Ramlibacter pinisoli: one gene and its partner. The protein of the gene in region 1 binds, or shares a complex with, the protein of each later gene. Links are inferred from orthologs where the notes say so. Each region holds a gene or a part of one and is shown on either strand. Other genes may lie near its edges. The genes, in order: tldD and pmbA.

The links.
Region 2: the proteins of tldD (region 1) and pmbA are in contact, whole or in part, in a solved structure (PDB 5NJ9), measured with the Escherichia coli proteins. The link is inferred for Ramlibacter pinisoli from one-to-one orthologs.

What each region holds. Positions count from the first base shown.
Region 1 is NZ_WSEL01000009.1:1,861,171-1,864,333, reverse strand. Bases 268-3,117 are described here. They hold tldD (metalloprotease TldD), read left to right. Parts: upstream 268-887; coding sequence 888-2,348; downstream 2,349-3,117. Other genes in these bases: GON04_RS23295 (3-deoxy-7-phosphoheptulonate synthase), read left to right, coding at 2,564-3,117; GON04_RS23305 (protein kinase domain-containing protein), read left to right, coding at 268-843. Outside these bases: more of GON04_RS23305, read left to right, coding at 1-267; more of GON04_RS23295, read left to right, coding at 3,118-3,163. UniProt on the Escherichia coli protein: Metalloprotease involved in CcdA degradation. Suppresses the inhibitory activity of the carbon storage regulator (CsrA).
Region 2 is NZ_WSEL01000003.1:602,537-605,827, forward strand. Bases 94-3,071 are described here. They hold pmbA (metalloprotease PmbA), read right to left. Parts: upstream 2,282-3,071; coding sequence 905-2,281; downstream 94-904. Other genes in these bases: GON04_RS04060 (GatB/YqeY domain-containing protein), read left to right, coding at 167-613; yjgA (ribosome biogenesis factor YjgA), read left to right, coding at 2,343-2,957; mog (molybdopterin adenylyltransferase), read left to right, coding at 2,950-3,071. In the rest of the region: rpsU (30S ribosomal protein S21), read left to right, coding at 1-83; more of mog, read left to right, coding at 3,072-3,291.

The DNA of each region.
Region 1 (3,163 bases):
GGCGAGCCGCCGCTGCGCCTGCGCGGGTACCGGCTCACGCGCAAGATCGGGTCCGGCGGCATGACCGAGGTGTACCTGGCCGAGCGCGACGTCGATGGCCTGCCGGTGGTGCTCAAGGTGCTGGAAGCCAGCGGCAAGTCGGCCAACGAGCACCTGTCGCGCTTCATCCAGGAGTACATGCTGCTGTCGCGCATCCAGCACCCGAACGTGGTGCGCATCTACGACCAGGGCTTCACCGACGACCACGCCTACATCGCGATGGAGTACTTCGCGCGCGGCGACCTGCGCAGCGAACTGAACGCCGGCATGGCCCGGGAGCGGGTGATGGAGGTGCTGGGCCAGGTCGCGCAGGCGCTGTCGGCCATCCACGCGCTGGGCGTGATCCACCGCGACCTGAAGCCGGAAAACATCATGCGGCGGGCCGATGCCACGGTGGCGGTGGCCGACTTCGGCATCGCGAAGTCGCTGCTGGCATCGGAGCAGCTGGCGTTTTCGCAGACCCGCCATGGCGACGTGGTCGGCACGCCGTACTACCTCAGTCCGGAGCAGGCCTCGGGCCACCCCATCTCGCCGGTCTCGGACCTCTACAGCCTGGGGATCATGCTGTACGAGATGCTGGTGGGCGAGCGGCCCTACCGGGCGGAATCGCTCAACGCGCTGCTGGCGCATCACGTGAACACGCCCACGCCGCGCCTGCCGGCGGAACACGAGGGGCTCCAGCCCATCCTGGACCGGCTCATGGCCAAGCGGCCGGAGGACCGGTTTGCGAGCGCCGACGCCCTGCTGGCTGAACTGGAGCAGCGTCAGTTCCTGCGGACGGTGGCGCTGCCCCCGCCAGGCTGAGCCTGCACCCCGCGGGGGCGGGCACGACCTCCTAGAATGCTCCGATGATCTCCCGCGAACCCACCATCGAACGTCTCGCCACCGCGCAGCGCCTGCTCCTCGAGCCGTTCGGTCTGAACGAAACCCACCTCTCGCGTGCCCTGGGCGAGATCACGGCCCACCGGGTCGACGACGCCGACCTCTACTTCCAGTACACCCGCAGCGAGGGCTGGAGCCTGGAGGAGGGCATCGTCAAGACCGGCAGCTTCAGCATCGACCAGGGCGTGGGCGTGCGCGCCGTCAGCGGCGAGAAGACGGCGTTCGCGTACTCGGACGACATCTCCGAGGCCTCGCTGCTGGATGCGGCGCGCACCGTGCGCTCCATCTCGGCCTCTACTCGCGCCGGCAAGGCCAAGGTGGCGGCACGCAAGGTGGCATCCAGCCGCTCGCTCTATCCGGCGCTCGACCCCATCACCACGCTGGACAGCACGGCCAAGGTGCAGTTGCTCGAGAAGGTCGAGAAGCGGGCCCGCGCCAAGGATCCGCGCATCGTCCAGGTGATGGCCGGGCTGGCCAGCGAGTGGGACGTGGTCATGGTGGCGCGTGCCGACGGCACGCTGGCCGCCGACGTGCGCCCGCTGGTGCGGCTGTCGGTCACCGTCATCGCCGAGCAGAACGGCCGCCGCGAGGTGGGCTCCAGCGGCGGCGGCGGCCGCTTCGGGCTGGCCTATTTCGACGACTCCCGCATCCAGGAGTACGTCGACGATGCCGTCAAGGCGGCGCTCACCAACCTGGAGTCGCGGCCGGCGCCCGCCGGCGAAATGACCGTGGTGCTCGGCCCCGGCTGGCCCGGCATCCTGCTGCACGAGGCCATCGGCCACGGGCTCGAGGGCGACTTCAACCGCAAGGGCTCCAGCGCCTTCTCGGGCCGCATCGGCGAGCGGGTGGCGGCCAAGGGCGTCACGGTGCTGGACGACGGCACCATCGCCGACCGGCGCGGCTCGCTCAACGTCGACGACGAGGGCAACCCCAGCCAGCGCAACGTGCTGATCGAGGACGGCATCCTGCGCGGCTACATCCAGGACGCCCTCAACGCGCGCCTGATGGGCGTGGCGGCCACCGGCAACGGCCGGCGGGAAAGCTATGCGCACGTGCCGATGCCGCGCATGACCAACACCTACATGCTCGGCGGCGACAAGAGCCCCGACGAGATCGTCGCGAGCATCCGGAAGGGCCTGTACGCCACCAACTTCGGCGGTGGCCAGGTCGACATCACCTCGGGCAAGTTCGTGTTCTCGGCCAGCGAGGCGTTCTGGGTCGAGAACGGCAAGATCCAGTACCCCGTCAAGGGCGCCACCATCGTCGGCAACGGCCCCGACGCGCTGACGCGCGTCACCATGATCGGCAACGACATGCGGCTCGACAGCGGAGTGGGCACCTGCGGCAAGGAGGGCCAGAGCGTGCCGGTGGGCGTCGGCCAGCCGACCCTGCGCATCGACGGCCTGACGGTCGGCGGCACGGCCTGACGTTGCAGTCCGCGCGGCCTGTGGTAGATTCCTTTCCCATGCGCACGCAGAGCGTCTTCTTTTACGGCTACTTTTGGTTCTCTGGCCCTACCGGCGGTCGAGAGTCCTGAGCGCACGCGAACGAAGACGCACCCAGAACCCCCGAACAAACCGCCGGTACCCCCGGCGGTTTTTTCTTGTCCTTTCGAAAACCGCACCACCTCAGGAGCACCCCGATGACCGCGATGACCCCCAACGCCAGCGAGCCCTGGTATGCGCGTCCTGTCGACAAGACCAGCGACACCGACGACGAACGCATCAAGGACATCACCGTGCTGCCTCCTCCCGAACACCTGATCCGGTTCTTCCCGATCCGGGGCACCGCCGTCGAGGCGCTGATCACCGCGACGCGCAAGCGCATCCAGGACATCATGGCCGGCCGCGACGACCGCCTGCTGCTGATCATCGGGCCGTGTTCCATCCACGACCCGGCGGCGGCGCTCGAGTACGCGCGCAAGCTCAAGGACGTGCGGGCCCGGTACGCGGACACGCTGGAGATCGTGATGCGCGTCTATTTCGAGAAGCCGCGCACCACGGTCGGCTGGAAGGGGCTGATCAACGACCCTTACCTGGACGAGTCGTTCCGCATCGACGAGGGGCTGCGCATCGCCCGCCAGCTGCTGATCGAGATCAACCGGCTCGGGTTGCCGGCCGGCAGCGAGTTCCTGGACGTGATCTCGCCGCAGTACATCGGCGACCTGATCGCCTGGGGTGCCATCGGCGCCCGCACCACCGAGAGCCAGGTGCACCGGGAGCTGGCCTCCGGCCTGTCGGCG
Region 2 (3,291 bases), on another replicon or contig:
AGCGCAAGCGCAAGAAGGCCGCTGCGGTCAAGCGCCACTACAAGCGCGTGCGCAGCATGCAGCTGCCCAAGAAGCTCTACTGACCGACGCCGCCTTCGGGCGGTCGCCAGCCAGCCTGCCCCGGGGACGCTCGCGGCGGGCTTTTTCTTTTTGCCGGAGGAACGAGATGGCCCTGAAGGAACGAATCAACGAGGACATGAAGGCCGCCATGCGCGCGCGCGAGACCGAGCGCCTGGGCACCATCCGCCTGCTGACCGCCGCGATGAAGCAGAAGGAAGTCGACGAGCGCGTCGACCTCGACGACGCGGCGATCGTCGGCATCGTCGACAAGCTCATCAAGCAGCGCAAGGACAGCATCGAGGCCTTCCAGAAGGCCGGCCGCCAGGAGCTGGCCGACAAGGAAGCCGCCGAGATCACCGTGCTGCAGGCCTACCTGCCGGCCCGCCTGTCGGCCGACGAGATCGCCACCGAAGTCCGCGCCATCGTCGCCGAGCTGGGCGCCACGGGCCCCGGCGACATGGGCAAGGTCATGGGCGCCGCCAAGCAGCGCCTGGCGGGCAAGGCCGAGATGGGCCAGGTGTCGGCTGCGGTGAAGGCTGCGCTGGCGGGGTAAGGACACACCACAACGCCGTCATGCCGGGCTCGACCGGCATCCATCTCCGGACGCTGGTGCGCACCCGGACCACGTTCGGGAGATGGATTGCGGGTCAAGCCCGCAATGACGGGGATGTGGTGAAGACGCGGAGCGCCGGCGCCCCTCGACAACCTTCAGGCTGTTCTTTCGCGCCCTTCGCGCAACCTTTGCGTCCTGCGCGGACGGAAGTCCGCTCCCTCCTTCTCCGCCTTGGTGACCGTGGATCCCGGCATTCGCCGGGATGGCCGGCGCTCGCGCGGCTTCGCCGCGCTACGAGCCGGCCACCTTCATCCGGTTGACCAGGATCGAGCCCACGGTCTTGGCGCCGTAGTTGTAGGTGTCGGCGCCCACGGCGTCGATGCCCAGGAACATGTCCTTCATGTTGCCGGCGATGGTGATCTCCTGCACCGGGTAGGCGATCTCGCCGTTCTCGACCCAGAAACCGCTGGCGCCGCGCGAGTAGTCGCCGGTCACGTAGTTCACGCCCTGCCCCATCAGCTCGATCACGAACAGGCCGGTGCCCAGCTTGCGCAGCATGGCCACCAGGTCGTCGCCGGGCTGGGTGAGGCGCGAGGTGAGGGTCAGGTTGTGCGAACCGCCGGCGTTGCCGGTGGTCTTCATGCCCAGCTTGCGGGCCGAATAGCTCGACAGGAAGTATCCCTCCACCCGGCCGGCGTCCACCACCTTGCGGCCGCTGGTGCGCACGCCCTCCTCGTCGAACGGGGCGCTGCCTTTGCCGCGCTGCAGGTGCGGGTCCTCCAGCACGTCGATGTGGTCCGGGAAGATGGTCTTGCCCAGGGAATCGACCAGGAAGCTGCTGCGCCGGTACAGCGAGCCCCCGCTGGTGGCCTGCACGAAGGCGCCCAGCAGGCCGGCGGCCAGCGGCGACTCGAACAGCACCGGGCACTCGCGGGTGGCGATCTTGCGCGACTTCAGTCGCGACAGCGCGCGTTCGGCGGCATAGCGGCCCACGTCCTCGGGCCGGGCCAGCTCGCCGGCGGCGCGCATCGAGGAGTACCAGGCGTCGCGCTGCATGCCGCCGCCCTTGCCGGCAATGGGCGCGACCGAGATCGAATGGCGCGAGCTGGCATAGCCGCCGCGGAACCCGCGCGTGTGCGAGCTGAAGAAATGGCTCTGCTGCGCCGACACGCCGGCGCCTTCGCTGTTGGTGATGCGCTTGTCGGTAGCGAACGCTGCCGCCTCGCAGGCGAGCGCGATCTCGGTGGCCTTTTCGCTGTCGATGGTCCAGGGGTGGAACAGGTCGAGGTCGGGCTGCTCGCTCGCGCCGGCGATGTCCTGTGCATCGGGCAGGCCGGCCACCGGGTCCTCGGCCGTGAAGCGCGCGATGTCGTAGGCGGCCTGCACGGTCTGCTCGATGGCGGCCTCGGAGAAGTCGGACGTGCTGGCGTTGCCGCGGCGCTGGCCGATGTAGACGGTGACGCCCAGCGACTTGTCGCGGTTGCGCTCGACGTTCTCCAGCTCGCCCTTGCGTACCGACACCGACAGGCCGCAGCCTTCCGAGGCCTCGGCTCCGGCATCCGTCGCGCCGAGCTTCTTCGCATGGGCCAAGGCCTTGTCGACGAGTTGCTCGAAGGTGGCGCGGTCGTAGGAGAAGCCGGTGGCGGGGCGGTGGGAGGGTTGGTTCATGGCGGGGGCTATGATACTTGCGGCCGCTCGCACAGCCGGGCAGCGCCACCCCCTCCCCACCATGTCACGCAAACCGAAAAAGGGCTATTTCGTGCGCGGGCAGTTCGTCGCCGAAGGCAGCGAACTCGACCTGCAGCTGAAGGCCGAACAGAAGCATTTCCAGGAGAGCAGCAAGACCGAGCTCAAGCGGGAGAGCACCGAGCTGCAGAAGCTCGGTGAAGACCTGCTCACGCTGCGTGCGGGCCTGCGCGAGGGCCTGCAGCTGTCCGAGAAACTGGTCGATGCGCTCGACGAAGCCAACCGCATCACCAACTTCGAGGGCCGGCGCCGCCAGATGCAGTTCGTCGGCAAGCTCATGCGGCAACTCGACGAGGAGCAGCTCGCTGCCGTGCGCGCCGCACTCGAGGAGCAGCGCAAGGGATCCGCGAGCGAGAGCCTGGCCCTGCACGAGGCCGAGCGCTGGCGCGACGACCTGATCGCGCGCGACGAGGCGCTGCAGGAATGGCTCGACCGGCATCCCGGCACCGACAGCCAGCAGCTGCGCGCCCTGATCCGCCAGGCGCGCAAGGACCGCCAGCCCAGCCAGGACGAGGTCTCGCGCGGCGAGGTGCCCCGGCACGGGCGGGCCTACCGCGAGATCTTCCAGTTCGTGAGGGAGCAACTGCAGCATGACTGACACCTTCGACCCGGTGCGCATCGGCATCGTTTCGGTCAGCGACCGCGCCTCCAGCGGCGTGTACGAGGACAAGGGCCTGCCCGCGCTCAAGGACTGGCTCACGCGCGCGCTGAAGAACCCCGTCACCTTCGAGCCGCGCCTCATCCCCGACGAGAAGGAGCGCATCAGCGCCGCGCTGGTGGAACTGGTCGACGCCGGCTGCAGCCTGGTGCTCACCACCGGCGGCACCGGCCCGGCGCGGCGCGACGTCACCCCCGAGGCCACGCTGGCCATCGCCGACAAGGAGATGCCCGGGTTCGGCGAGCAGATGCGCCAGATCAGCCTGCGCTTCGTG